Regions from separate parts of the Pseudoalteromonas sp. SWYJZ12 genome, predicted to be linked through region 2. Evidence: predicted binding sites of a transcription regulator. Region 2 holds the regulator's gene; each other region holds the start of a gene.
The links. The regulator FliA, encoded in region 2, starts transcription of late flagellar genes. The targets are predictions, from matches to a motif close to CTAAAGNTNNNNNNNNNNNNGCCGATA.
Positions count from the first base shown of each region.

Region 1: a site for FliA is predicted at 3,290-3,316, ahead of pomA (flagellar motor protein PomA). Genes of this name have one in related genera too.
Region 3: a site for FliA is predicted at 1,879-1,905, ahead of I6F42_RS19465 (DUF5610 domain-containing protein). Genes of this name have one in related genera too.

Region 1 covers NZ_JADYXH010000025.1:34,178-39,137, forward strand. The annotation lists gene dxs (1-deoxy-D-xylulose-5-phosphate synthase) at 1-1,816, opposite strand, end outside; gene ispA ((2E,6E)-farnesyl diphosphate synthase) at 1,922-2,809, opposite strand; gene I6F42_RS18280 (exodeoxyribonuclease VII small subunit) at 2,812-3,054, opposite strand; gene pomA (flagellar motor protein PomA) at 3,376-4,143, shown strand; gene I6F42_RS18290 (flagellar motor protein MotB) at 4,146-4,960, shown strand, end outside.
Region 2 covers NZ_JADYXH010000006.1:226,417-231,376, forward strand. The annotation lists gene flhA (flagellar biosynthesis protein FlhA) at 1-143, shown strand, start outside; gene flhF (flagellar biosynthesis protein FlhF) at 165-1,646, shown strand; gene I6F42_RS10160 (MinD/ParA family protein) at 1,639-2,499, shown strand; gene I6F42_RS10165 (RNA polymerase sigma factor FliA) at 2,526-3,236, shown strand; gene cheY (chemotaxis response regulator CheY) at 3,277-3,660, shown strand; gene I6F42_RS10175 (protein phosphatase CheZ) at 3,678-4,451, shown strand; gene I6F42_RS10180 (chemotaxis protein CheA) at 4,467-4,960, shown strand, end outside.
Region 3 covers NZ_JADYXH010000032.1:20,611-25,570, reverse strand. The annotation lists gene murI (glutamate racemase) at 1-644, opposite strand, end outside; gene I6F42_RS19465 (DUF5610 domain-containing protein) at 710-1,849, opposite strand; gene trmA (tRNA (uridine(54)-C5)-methyltransferase TrmA) at 2,012-3,109, shown strand; gene I6F42_RS19455 (DUF523 domain-containing protein) at 3,120-3,572, opposite strand; gene I6F42_RS19450 (thiol:disulfide interchange protein DsbA/DsbL) at 3,632-4,270, opposite strand; gene I6F42_RS19445 (thiol:disulfide interchange protein DsbA/DsbL) at 4,287-4,910, opposite strand; gene I6F42_RS19440 (serine/threonine protein kinase) at 4,945-4,960, opposite strand, start outside.

The sequences.
Region 1 (4,960 bases), on a different contig from region 2:
ACCCCATTTCATCGTGCATTTCATCTTGAGTGCCGTGTTTAATAAACTCATCAGGAATACCTAAGTTAAGGATATTAATATCAGTTTTTTGCGTTGCTAAGAATTCGTTAACTGCAGAGCCGGCACCGCCAGCAATCGCATTATCTTCAAGCGTAACAATTACATCGTGGCTAGTTGCAAGCTCATTTAAAAGTGCGGTATCAAGTGGTTTAATAAAACGCATATTAACAAGCGTTGCATCTAATTCATCTGCAGCAAGCTGTGCATTTTCAAGTAATGTACCGAACGATAAAATGGCAATTTTACTGCCTTTCTTAATTGTATCTGCCTTACCTATTTCAAGCAGTTGCATAGTGCTTTCAATGTCTGCAGTACCTGCACTACCTCGAGGATAACGAACTGCAACAGGGCAGTTTGCTTTATAACCGGTGTATAGCATTTGGCGGCATTCGTTGGTATCGCTTGGTGCCATAATTACCATATTTGGAATGCAGCGCATAAAGCTTAAATCGTACGCACCTTGGTGAGTTTCACCATCGGCTCCAACAATACCAGCGCGGTCAATGGCAAATAATACAGGTAAGTTTTGCAGTGCAACATCATGTATTAATTGGTCATACGCACGTTGTAAAAAGCTTGAGTAAATAGCAACAACAGGTTTTAAACCTTCACAGGCAAAGCCAGCGGCTAAAGTAACGGCATGCTGCTCAGCAATAGCTACATCAAAGTATTGATCTGGATGCTCTTTAGAAAAACGTACCATGCCTGAACCTTCGCGCATTGCAGGCGTGATAGCCATTAACTTACTGTCTTGTTCGGCCATATCACATAACCAATCGCCGAATACTTTTGAAAAAGTAGCAGCACTAGGTTTAGATTTAGGTAGGCTAGTTGTGCTCGGATCGAATTTTGGTACACCATGATAGCCAATAGGATCGGCTTCAGCCGGTTTGTAGCCCTTACCTTTTTGGGTTTTTATATGTAAAAGCTGTGGGCCTTTTAAATTACGCATATTACGTAATGTATCTACAAGCATGTTTACATCGTGACCATCAATGGGACCAATGTAATTTAGGCCTAATTCTTCAAAGAAGGTACCCGGGATCATCATGCCTTTAATGTGCTCTTCCATTTTACTGGCAAGTTGCTTTACCGGAGGCACACCTGAGAGTAACTTTTTACTACCTTCACGAATGTTAGTATAAAAGCTACCTGATAAAATTCGAGCAAAGTGATTTGTTAATGCGCCAACATTTTCAGAAATCGACATTTCGTTATCATTTAAAATAATAAGCATGTCTGATTTTACATCACCTAAATGATTCATCGCTTCAAATGCCATGCCTGCGGTTATAGCTCCGTCACCAATAATGGCTACAGACTTTCGACCTTTACCTTCTTTTTGTGCAGCAATAGACATACCTAAGGCAGCTGAAATAGAGGTGCTTGAATGGCCTACGCTAAACGTATCGTATTGGCTTTCATCGCGAAAAGGAAAAGGGTGTAAACCGTCTTTTTGGCGAATGGTGTGCATTTGCTCGCGACGACCAGTAAGAATTTTATGCGGATAAGCTTGATGACCCACATCCCAAACTAGGCGATCGTCTGGAGTGTTATAAACATAATGCAGGGCAACGGTTAGTTCAACCGTCCCTAAACCAGACGCTAGATGACCGCTACTTTGCGATACTGAGTTGAGTAAATAATCGCGCAGCTCATTGCTAAATGCAGGGAGTTTGTCTTGCGCTAAGTCACGCAATTGGGCTGGCTCGTCAACCAAATTAAGTAATGGATACTTGCTACTATCAAGTGTCATGGTTTTATATATATCCTTCGCTAACATTAATTAATTCAAAGCTTTTACGAATAATTAATGTTGAGTAATAATGTCAGTGCTAATTGCAATACGTATGAGCAAAAATTAGTGGTCACGCTCAATTAGATAATTTGCTAGCGACGCAAGAAGTGTTGTGTCAGCATCTATATTTGCTAACGCTTCATGGGCTTGTTGTATTAAATTCTGCGCCTTTTCTTTAGCGCCTAGCATACCTAATAACGCCGGATATGTCGCTTTATTCGCGGCAATATCGGAGCCTTGTGGCTTTCCTAAAATAACTGTATCGCCTTCAACATCTAAAATGTCGTCGTGTACTTGAAATGCTAGCCCTATAGCATACCCAAAAACACTTAAATTTTCTAAGGTTTGTTGATCAGCCTTTTCACTGCACAGTGCACCAAGTGTAATTGCACAATTAATTAAAGCTCCGGTTTTTAACTTATGTATTCGCTCAAGCTCTTGTACGGTAATTACTTTATCTGTTGCTGCTATGTCAAGGCCTTGTCCGCCAACCATACCCTCAAGGCCTGATGCGTGGGCAAGTGTAGCAATCATTTTTACTTGTGTTTGCGATGAGCATGCAAATTTGTGATTCGCAATAAACTCAAAAGCAAGAGTTTGAAGAGCATCACCGGCTAAAATTGCATTTGCCTCGCCAAACTCTATATGACAAGTAGGGCGTCCACGGCGTAAATCGTCGTCATCCATTGCCGGCAAGTCATCATGAACTAACGAATAGCTATGAATGCACTCAATTGCAGCAGCAAGTACGTTTAAGTCTTGATGGTTTGCGCCGAGCATTTTACCTGTGGCATAAACTAAAAATGGACGTAACCTTTTACCGCCATTAAATAATCCATACTGGGTGGCGTTCTTTACCGTTTCTTCTGTATCGAGAGGCTGGTTAAAATGCTGTTGTAAGGTCGCTACTACATCTTTTTGAGCACGTTCAATATGATTTTTTATGCTCACAGCTATTCCATATCATTATCAAAGTTTGTAAGTACTGACTTTTCGCCATTCCCCATCAAAATTGATACTTTTTGTTCTGCTTGCTGTAATTTCCTTGATGAAGCACTTGCTAATGCAATTCCACGTTCAAATTGCTTTAACGATTGCTCAAGCGATAAGTCACCTTGTTCCATGTCACTAACGATTGTAGATAATTCTTCTAGTGCTTGTTCGAAACTTAAGTTTTCAGGTTTTTTAGTCGCCATCTTTATTTCAGCTTACATAATAAATTTAGGGGTCAATTTTAGGGGGAATGCTAAACTAGGTCAAAGGATGATATTGGTTTTTTACCTTTATAACGTTAAATTATATTTCAAGTGCATTAATAAAGCCTTAATAGCGGTCTGTTGGTTTAATAAATCAATTGATAATTAGGTAGCCCTTATAACTTGATCTAAGATAGTGCTAAAGGCTGCTTTTTATGTTTATTTATAAAAATGGCTTAAGCAATTCAATATGTTGCCGATAAGCAGTTAATAATAAAAGTTTATGATAAGGCCATTAAGCATGAAACTTCTGGAGGAAATGTGGATTTAGCAACCATAATCGGGATCCTAGGCGCAATTGGCTTAATTGTCATGTCTATGTTTATGAGTAGTAGCGGTGAAATGGCTATGTTTTACAATACCCCGTCTGTGGTTATTGTATTTGGTGGTTCACTCTTTATTGTTTTATCAAACTTCACTATGTCGCAATTTTTGGGGATAGGTAAAGTTGTTGCCAAAGCGTTTATGTTTAAAATCGAAACGCCAGAAATACTTATCGAAAAAGCAGTAGAACTTGCGGATTCAGCTCGTAAAGGCGGTTTTTTAGCACTCGAAGAAGCTGAAATTCCAAACCCCTTTATGCGCAAAGGCGTCGATATGCTCGTTGATGGCCACGACGCAGATGTAGTTCGCGCTACACTTCAAAAAGATATTTCTCTAACCACGACTCGCCATGAATTGGGCGCGGGTTTATTTAAGTCGTTAGCTGATATAGGGCCTGCAATGGGTATGATTGGTACTCTAATTGGTTTGGTTGCAATGTTGTCTAACATGGATGACCCAAAGGCAATTGGTCCGGCAATGGCAGTAGCACTATTAACAACTTTATATGGCGCGTTTTTAGCCAATGTTGTGGCAATTCCTATTCAGGTAAAACTTGAACTGCGTAAAGACGAGGAAGCGATGAATCAGCGTTTAATTTTGGATGCTATTTTAGGTATACAAGATGGTCAAAATCCAAAAGTAATCGAAGGTATTTTGAAAAATTACTTAGCTGAATCTAAACGCAAAGTAGATACCGAGGAGTAACTATGTCTGATCAAGAGTGCAAATGTCCACCACCAGGTCTACCTGCATGGATGGGAACGTTTGCCGATTTAATGTCACTGTTAATGTGCTTTTTTGTACTCTTGCTCGCGTTTTCAGAAATGGATGTACTTAAGTTTAAACAAATTGCGGGCTCTATGAAGTTTGCTTTTGGTGTGCAGAATAAAATTGAAGTAAAAGACATCCCTAAAGGGACCTCTGTTATTGCCATGGAGTTTACCCCAGGCAAACCAGAGCCAACCCCAATAGAAACCATTCAGCAGCAAACAGTCGAAATGACTCAACAAATGTTAGAGTTTCAGGCTGGCGATGAAAGCTCAGCAGGCGGCAGGCAAGAACAGCGCGGGGATAAACGCGGTGGCGAATCTCGTAGTACCTCACAAGAAGAATCTTCTGAGCAAGCAACTTCAGCAGCCGATCAGGAGCAAACTAACGAGCTTGTTAAAAAGATAGCGCAGCAGCTTGAAAAGCAAATAATCGATGGCGCAATTGAGCTTGAGTCTTTAGGGCAGCAAATAATTATTCGCATTAGAGAGAATGGTTCATTTCCTTCAGGTAGTGCATTTTTACAACCTAAGTTTAAACCTATAATTCAAGATATCGGTGTGCTGTTAAAAGATGTACCCGGTGAAATAACAGTATCTGGCCATACAGATGATTTTCAGGTATCGAATGAGTTATATATTAATAATTGGGACCTATCATCAAAGCGTGCTGTAGCCGTCGCAAGTGAACTGCAAAAAGTCCAAGGATTTGATAAAACCCGAATGATGGTGGTTGGTCGAGCTGAAACACGACC
Region 2 (4,960 bases):
CTATATTGCTAACGTCAGGAATGTTACGCACTGTGTTATCTCGTTTTGTTAAGTACACCATTCCAGGATTGAGAGTGATGTCTTATCAAGAGGTACCAGATGAAAGACAGATAAAGATTGTTAGCTCTGTAGGGCAACAATAAGATTTTAACAGGGGTTGAATCATGAAAATTAAACGTTTTTTTGCTAAAGATATGCGCACAGCACTTAAAGAAGTTAAAGATGAATTAGGTGTTGATGCGGTTATTATGTCAAATAAGAAGCTGGCTAACGGTGTAGAAATTGTAGCGGCAGTTGATTATGACAAAGCAGCCCCTAAAGTAGCAGCGCAACCACAACGTAATGCTGAGCCTCGTGCTCAAGCGCCACAGCAAAGCATGCATAACTTTGTAAGACCAGAGCCACAGCGTGCTAAGCCTGAGCCACAAGCAAAGGTTGCTGACAGCTTACAAGCATTACTAGAGCGACAATCACCGCGTCCTCGCTCCCCTGAACTTGCTTCTATGTTTTCACAATCGGGTATTGATACTACCGATAACTATCAAGAGCCGGCTGCGCAGCCGCGTACTAAAAATATGTTTATTCCTGAAAGTGCAGCGCCAGTTCGCCCACAAACTCAAGCCGATAGTTTAGGTTTTGATGATTTAGACCGCGATTTTGATGATTTAGATAGCCCGGTAACTGCTCGCCCACAAAATAAAAATAATGAAAGCGAAGAAATGACAACAATGCGTGAAGAAATGAACGCGATTCGTCAGTTACTTGAACATCAAGTATCAGGTTTAATGCAACAAGATATGGCGCGTCGCGATCCAACGCGTGCGTGCATGGTTGACCGTTTAGTCGGTATGGGTATTGATAAAGAAGTCGCGCAACAAATGGCATGTTTCGTACCTGACGACGTGTCTCGTCAGCAAGGCTGGAAAGCATTGCTAACAATGGTTGAAGATCAAATGCAAACAACCAATAACGAAATACTTCGCCAAGGTGGTGTATATGCGTTAGTGGGTCCAACAGGTGTGGGCAAAACCACGACAGTTGCTAAGCTTGCAGCTCTAGGTGCACAAAAGTATGGCGCCGATAAAGTTGCCTTAATAACCACTGATACGTACAGAATTGGTGCTTATGAGCAGCTTGCAACTTACGGTCGTATTATTGGTTGTGGTGTAAAACAAGTTAAAGATGCTAATGAGTTAGCTGAAGTTTTATATCATTTACGAAATAAACGTCTAGTGTTAATTGATACGGCAGGTATGAGCCAGCGAGATTTACGCTTAACTGAGCAGTTAAATACGTTAATGCGCAACCAGCGTGTGGATATTCGCAGCTACTTAGTACTCAGTGCCACAGCGCAAATTAATGTACTACAAGAAACTGTACGCCACTTTAAAAAAGTACAGTTAAGTGGTTGTATTTTTACCAAGTTGGATGAATCATTAAGTTTGGGTGAGATTATTAGTATTGCGATTCAAAATCGCCTTCCAATAGGGTATCTTACTAATGGACAACGAGTACCAGAAGATATTCGTGTTGCAAATGCTGAAAAACTAGTGAAAAAGGCTGAGCAATTATATTTAAAAAGAACAAAAGCACAACATTCAAGGCATCAAGCAGTGGCGCCAAGTACAGTAGGGATGTATGATTAACACAGTATTAGATCAAGCAAGCGGCCTGCGCAAAATGAGTCAAAACAATAACAACGGCGTTAAAGTTATCGCTGTAACCGGTGGTAAAGGTGGGGTGGGGAAAACAAATGTTTCTCTAAATACTGCTATAGCACTAGGGCAGCAAGGTAATAGAGTACTAGTACTGGATGCTGACTTAGGTTTGGCAAATTGTGATGTGATGCTTGGTTTACGTGTAGAGCGTAATTTGTCACACGTTTTGTCTGGTGAATGTGAGCTTGACGAAATTTTAGTTGAAGGTCCTGCTGGTATTAAAATTGTACCCGCTACATCGGGTTCGCAAAGTATGGTTGAGTTATCACCATCGGAGCATGCTGGACTAATTCGTGCGTTTAGCGAATTGAATACCGAATTCGATATTTTAATTGTAGATACAGCCGCTGGTATTTCAGACATGGTGCTAAGCTTCTCACGAGCAGCACAAGATGTAATGGTTGTAGTGTGCGATGAACCAACATCAATAACCGATGCTTACGCACTTATTAAAGTATTAAGCCGCGAGCATGGTGTTTATAAGTTCAAAATTGTTGCAAATATGGTCCGCAGTATGCGTGAAGGTACTGAATTGTTTGCAAAACTATCTAAAGTTACCGATCGCTTTTTAGATGTGTCAATGGAGCTAGTAGCAACGGTTCCCTATGATGAAAATATGCGCAAAGCAACGCGTCGTCAAAAAGTAATAGTAGAGCTCTTTCCTAATTCGCCAGCCGCTCTCGCGTTTAAAGCGCTGGCAACCAAAGCAGTTAAATGGCCAATACCAAACCAACCATCTGGGCATTTAGAGTTTTTCATTGAGAAACTAGTAAACGGTTAATTATGACAATATTGGTGAATAGAGCTATGGGATATCAATCAACACAAAACTTAAATGTGATTGTTGAGAAACATGCATCACTTGTCAAAAAAGTGGCATGTCATCTAATTGCTCGATTACCACCTAGCGTTCAGCTTGATGATTTAATTCAATCAGGAATGATAGGTTTAATAGAAGCTTCAAAAAACTTCGATGCAACTAAGGGCGCAAGCTTTGAAACCTTTGCAGGTATTCGTATTCGCGGTGCCATGCTTGATGAAATGCGCCGTGGTGATTGGGCTCCTCGTTCAGTACATCGCAAAAGCCGGCAAGTTGCAGAAGCAATTACAGGACTCGAAAGTAGTCTTAATCGCGAACCAACAGATACAGAAGTTGCTGAAAAACTTGAAATTTCACTCAATGAGTACCATCATATTTTAAATGATGTGAATGCGAGTAAAATACTAGGTATTGAAGACCTTGGTGTTGATGAGGATGTTATAACTCCCGTAGGCCAAGATTTAGCGCAAGATAAACCTTTTAATAATGTTAAAAATGATCGGTTTAATGAGTCTTTGCTAAGTGCAATTAAGTCATTACCAGAGCGTGATGCAATGGTACTTTCTTTATACTATAACGATGAAATGAATTTAAAAGAAATAGGACATATACTCGATGTAAGTGAATCGCGTGTAAGTCAGATACATGGTCAGGCGATGATTAAGCTTAAAGCTAAAATCAATGACTGGATAAATTAGTAGTAAGCAAACAAAGGTTAATACCTCACTGGGGGATGTTTTGGATAAAAACATGAAAATTCTTGTAGTCGATGATTTTTCAACGATGAGACGCATTATAAAAAACCTGTTACGTGATTTAGGTTTCACTAACGTTCAAGAAGCTGATGACGGGTCAACAGCTTTGCCTATGTTGCAAAATCAAGTGTTTGATTTTGTAGTTACTGATTGGAATATGCCGGGAATGCAAGGTATTGACCTTTTAAGAGCAATTCGTGCAGATGATAAGTTAAAACATATCCCTGTATTAATGGTAACGGCAGAAGCTAAAAAAGAACAAATAATAGCTGCAGCGCAAGCTGGCGTTAATGGTTATATTGTTAAGCCTTTTACGGCTGGAACATTAAAAACTAAGTTAGAAAAAGTATTTGAACGCTTAGGCTAATGATGGGGGAGAGGCTTATGCCAGCACCAGCTGCGCCTCAAATAACGTTAGAACAAGCTCGACAGCTCGTTATTTTTTTAGAAAATGATGAGCAAGATAAAGCAAATCAGTTAATTTTAGAGACTGCCTCGCAAGAGCAGTCTGAATTATTTGCTGAAGTTGGAAAGTTGACCCGTCAATTGCACGAAGCACTTAAAAGCTTTGATCTTGATACTCGTTTAACAGATTTAACAACAGATGCTATTCCAGATGCTAAAAAGCGGCTTAATTATGTTATAGAAATGACAGAAAATGCGGCTAATAAAACAATGGATGCTGTTGAGGCTAGTTTACCTATAGCCCAGCAATTAGCAGATGAAATATCTCATATCAAACCGACATGGGATCGTTTAATGAGTCGCGAAATTGAGTTAGGTGAGTTTAAACAACTTTGCCACAGCATCGATAAGTTTATGAATAACTCTCATCATAAAACCGATGAGCTTCAAAGCTTAATGACAAATGTACTAATGGCTCAAGACTATCAAGACTTAACAGGTCAAGTTATTCGCCGTGTTATAGAACTTGTTAGAGAAGTAGAAGAAAGCTTACTTCATCTTTTAACAGCATTTGCTGAACAAGATGACAGTGACAACACAGCGAATAAAGTAGAACAACAAAAAATAAAAGAACCAGTTGCCACACAAACTTTAGCAGGTCCTGAAGGCCCTATTATTGATAAAGAATCGCGTAATGATGTTGTATCTGATCAAGATGAAGTCGATGATCTTTTATCAAGTTTGGGCTTCTAAGAGGAGAGTAACTGCATGTTTGAAGTCGATGAAGATATTTTACAAGACTTTCTTGTAGAGGCAGGAGAAATCCTAGAGCTTTTATCTGAACAGTTAGTTGAACTGGAAAATAATCCAGAAGATACCGAGTTACTAAATGCCATATTTAGAGGCTTTCACACTGTAAAAGGTGGGGCAGGCTTTTTAGCTATGACAGAACTTGTTGATGCTTGTCATGGCGCTGAAAACGTATTTGATTTACTACGTCAAGGTGTGCGAACGGTCAATTCAGAGTTAATGGATGTTATTTTACAAGCGCTCGACACCATTAATGAAATGTTCGCGACTATCCAAAATAGGGATAAGCCAGAACCTGCAGATCCTGAATTACTTCATACTCTTCATATTTTAGGTCTACCACCAACAGAAGATGAGCTTAACGGTGTATCTTCGAACAATGAAGTTGAACAACCTCAAAGCGAAGTAGTTGATACGCCAATAGTTGATGACGAAGATCCGTTTGCGTTTGA
Region 3 (4,960 bases), on a different contig from region 2:
CTGTTTGCTATCGCTACACCTGAATCAAGTAATTTTACATTCCCTTCAAAATACTGACTAATAGGCTCTGCTAATATTGGAAAGTGCGTACATCCTAATACAAGTACATCTATAGTTTTATCTATATGTAGGTCATCAAGCACTTGATGCAACTTGTTTGTATCCAAAGACTCTGTAAAAAAGTATTGCTCAGCTAAAGTTACTAACTCCACACTGCTATATAGATTAACGGTTACATTACGTGCATGCTCAGTAATTAATGTTTTAGTGTATGAACTGGCGACCGTTGCCGGTGTGGCTAATAAGCCAATATGATTTGAACGTGTTAACTCTGCCGCAGGCTTTATTGCTGGCACAACACCTACTATAGGAATATCTGTCATTTGGCGAACAGCGCTAAGTGCAGATGTAGAAGCGGTATTACACGCTATTACAATTAAATCAACGTTAAGCGTATTAGCTTTGATGAAATGAATAAGTGAGCATAATCGGTTAATGATGGTTTTTTGAGATTGAGCACCATAAGGTAGTAATGCATTATCCATAAAATAACTGTACTGAGCATTGGGGATACTTTGCTTTATATGCTCAAGTACAGTAGTTCCACCAATACCTGAATCAAAGACCATTATATGCGCTGACAAACTACCGTTCCCACTTTACTTTAAGAACGGCAGTTTGCCATGAGGTATTTATAAAAGAAAGTAGTTTAACTTTGCGTGGTTTCTAAATCAGTAAGCCTGTCGGCTGCCGAATTTAACTGATTAAGGTTTTCGAACATAGACTTTGTGTAATCTACTAACTTATCTATTTGCTCCTGATCTTGATTTAACCATTGGAGAATGCCAGCTAGCTGATTTTGTAATCCAAGCTCACCCGCTTTTTCAAAAGCATTTTTAAGGTCGTCATTAAAAGGAGCTAAACCCTCCGCTACTTGTTTTTCTGGTGCTGGTCTATATTCTTCATAGCTTTTAACTGTTGCTATTGTTTTTGTTTGGCGTAAATCCATAGAAAAAGCCACCAGCTGATCGCTGTCTAAACTCAGCTCTTGCGCTTGTTCAAATGCTTCATCTAAAGCACCACCAAAAAAGGTTTTACTTAAATCTTGTAAGTCTTCCATCATTACATTAATAGCTTCTTGCTCTTGCTCATTTAAGTCACCATTAACCGACATCGAAAATGATACCTGTCGAGATTGCGATGATGAGCTTGCAAACGACTCGCCATTATTGTTTTGCTGATAGCCACTTGCCGACTGAGATTCAAATGCATCTGCAAAGCTAATACTTACCTCGTCACCTTCTGCGGTGGTAAATTTATACTCTGCATTACTCGTCATACTGACATATTGAGCCTGGCTTATATTTACGCTGGCAGGTTGTGGGTTAAATAACGACTCTTCAAACTTATCGAGCCCATTGTAAATTCCCTCTTTGGACTTATTAATCCCCTCTTCCATGTCATCATTAAATACGCCTGTACCTTTGAGTTCATCAACAGCGTCGTCAATCCCTATTTGGACTCCTTTGCGCGCGTCGCCTAACATATCTTTGAGCTTTTCGTCATCAGCGCCGTTAGCTTTTGCTTTATTAACAGCACTACTTACAAAATCGAGTACGTTTTTTACTATTTCATCAAAATCAAATAGTGGTTTATCTGCTTTTTTTTCTGCGATAGGCAATCCAAGCTGCTCAGCCATTTTATCGCCAAGCACCTTTGCGGCCAACTCTCGGCCTCGTTGTTGATAGCTATCTTGAGGAGACGTAATTGTAGGTTGCTGTATATCAGCTTTATTATTGAATTTATTGATGTTGTTGTTTGGCGTAAAGCCATAATTACCTATTTTCATGATTCGTCTCCTAAGCGTGCGTAGTTTATTATCGGCTATAACAATAAAAACTAAAGTACAATGTTCAATAAAACAGCATAAATGCTAGCCAAAACTAGACAAATACGCAGCGCTCCCTACAATAGCGCCGATAAACAGATCTTAGATAAGGTAGTAGCGTTAATGGCAGTTATTAAAATAGATACCACACAGTACCAAACGCAGTTAAGTGAAAAAGAGCAGCGTATTAGTGCACAATTCCAACGTTTTGGTGTGGAGCAACTAGAAGTATTTAGCTCAGAGCCAACTAACTACCGCCAACGTGCTGAATTTAGAGTATGGCACGACGGTGACGATCTGTTTCACATTATGTTTGATCAACAAACAAAAGAAAAAATCCGTGTTGATACATTTGATCCAGCAGCGCCTCTAGTTGGTGAAATAATGCAGGTGATGATTGAGCATCTTAAGCCTTGTGAAATATTACGTCGTAAGTTATTTCAAATCGATTACCTATCCACGCTAAGCGGTGAAATTTTAGTAAGCTTGCTTTATCACAAACCACTTGATGATGAATGGTTAAGTGAAATTAAAGCGCTTAAAGAAAAACTAAGCAGTAAATACAAAATTGACTTTATCGGTCGTGCTCGCAAACAAAAAGAAGTGCTGGGTGATGACTTTGTAACTGAGCGTTTAACAGTTAATGGTCAAGAGCTTATTTATCAACAAGTAGAAAATAGCTTTACTCAGCCTAATGCAAAAGTAAATATTAATATGCTGGAGTGGGCGCAAGATTTATGTAAACCACTTAAAAATGATTTATTAGAACTGTATTGCGGTAACGGTAACTTTTCAATTGCGTTAGCGGGCTGTTTTAATAAAGTATTAGCAACAGAAATATCAAAATCATCTGTTCATTCTGCTCAATACAATATTGCTAAAAACAACGTAGAGAACCTAGATATTATTCGTATGTCTAGTGAAGAGTTTACTCAAGCAATGAATGGCGAGCGTACTTTCTCTCGTTTAGATGGTATTGACCTTAAAAGCTATGACTGCCAAACCATATTAGTTGATCCACCACGCGCGGGCATGGATGAATTAACGTGTGACTTAGTGGCTAATTACGAAAACATAATTTATATATCGTGTAATCCTGAAACCCTTGAGCGTGACCTTGATCACTTAACACGTACGCACAACGTTAAGCGCTTTGCTATATTTGATCAGTTCCCATATACACATCACATTGAGTCGGGTGTTTTCTTGCAGCGCAAATAACAAGCTAAAATTAAAGTACCAGTACTTTGATAAGTGCTGGTATTTGCTCTTCACTAAATACTTGAATACCATTCTTTATTAATAATGCTGTAGTTAAACCTAGTCCTTCGATTTTTACTCCACGATGCTTTCCATCATATATTGTATTTCGCCCGCAAGAAGGGCTCGATTCTTTAAGTAGAGCAAAACGAACTTGATTCTTTTTACAGAGTTCTAGCGCGTTATTAGCTCCAATTTGAAACTGCTCTGTTACATCTTCTCCTAAATTAGTAACTACACTCCCCTGTATTATTTCAGCAGGGGATCTAGGTGTAGGAAGTCCACCAGCAACCTCAGGACAAAACACGATTAACCTATTTTGTTTTTGCCACAAATTAATCTGTGGATGTAAAATTGCGTGTCCTCTACCATCGTAGCGAACAGGCTGTCCTAGCAAACAACTCGATACTAATATTTTTTCCATCGCTATATCCTTATAAAGCAAAAAAGCTCCTTAAGGAGCTTTTTTAGTTTTAGCTAAACTTACTTGTTAGCTAAGTAATTAATCAGTTTGCTAATATCTTCTGGTTCAGTAATACCCGACTCACGACCTAGGTTTAATTTATACTTACCATTTACAATAAATGTAGGGACGCCACGTAGTGCGCCTTTTTCTTTAAAGTAGTCTTGATCACGTTTCATTTTAGAGCTTAGCGTACGTACCGAAAAGCTTTTAAACAGCTTATCAAACTTATCGCCATCAACGCCCTGCGCTACAAATATATCTTTTACATCTGCAAGCTCATTAAAACTAGCGCGCTTTGTATGAATATGATTAAAGATTGCAGAGACAATTTTATCTTTTTGCGGAAGCACTTCTGCAGTAGCGAGTGCTTGGCTCATCATCTGTTGGTTTTCTGGGTCGCGTACACCTACAAAATCAACATGGCTCTTTTTAAATTTAACGTTTTTATCAAGCTTAGGCTTAAACTCACCAATTAGTGCTTCCATGTTATTACATGCAGGGCAGTAAAATGAGAAAAACTCTTTAATTTCTGGCTTTTTTGTTGCGCGCTCAGAAACAACGTCGTAATGCACGCCTTCTTCATACGTTGCTGCAAAGCTTGTTGCCGCCATAGGAAGTAGTACTGCAAGCAAACCTGCTTTAACTAATTTAATCATTATTATGCTCCGAAATTTATAGTGCTAATAAAAACGCTACTAACTCATCAAGTTCTTTTTGATTTTTGATGGTGTTGAGGTTTATTTTATATTTATCGTTAACAATAAAAGTAGGTACACCTGTAAGTGCGCCTAATTTTGAATATTTATTTTGTTTGTTTTGCATTGCTTGCTCAGCCGAAATAACTGGCATGCTTGCAATTTCTTGATCAAACGTTGCGCTATCAATACCGTTTACTTCAAGTAATTTTTTAACGTCTTTCATTTCAGTTAAAGGAGCACGCTGAACATGAATACTTTTAAAAATTTGATCGCTAATACTCTGCGCCTGACCATGCTGCTTAGCAATTAAGTAGGCAAAGCTTAAATTACTTTGTGCTTGTGGCGACACGCCACCTAAAAAATTAACATGGTTTTTAATAAACTCAGCGCCTTCAGGCAAGCCTTGTTCAATTGCTTTTGCTACTGGTTCAAACTTAAAACAATGTGGACAGTAAAATGAGAAAAACTCGGTTACTTGTGGTGATGTACTTTTGTCTACATCAATAACAGTGTATTGATTATCAACTTCAAACTGTGCAGCAAGTGCTGCAAATGGTAAACATAAAAGTAATAAACTCAGTTTTAATTTTTTAAGCATTTGTATCTCGTTGTACTTGTCTTTAAATAAAATATTACGGCAATAACTTT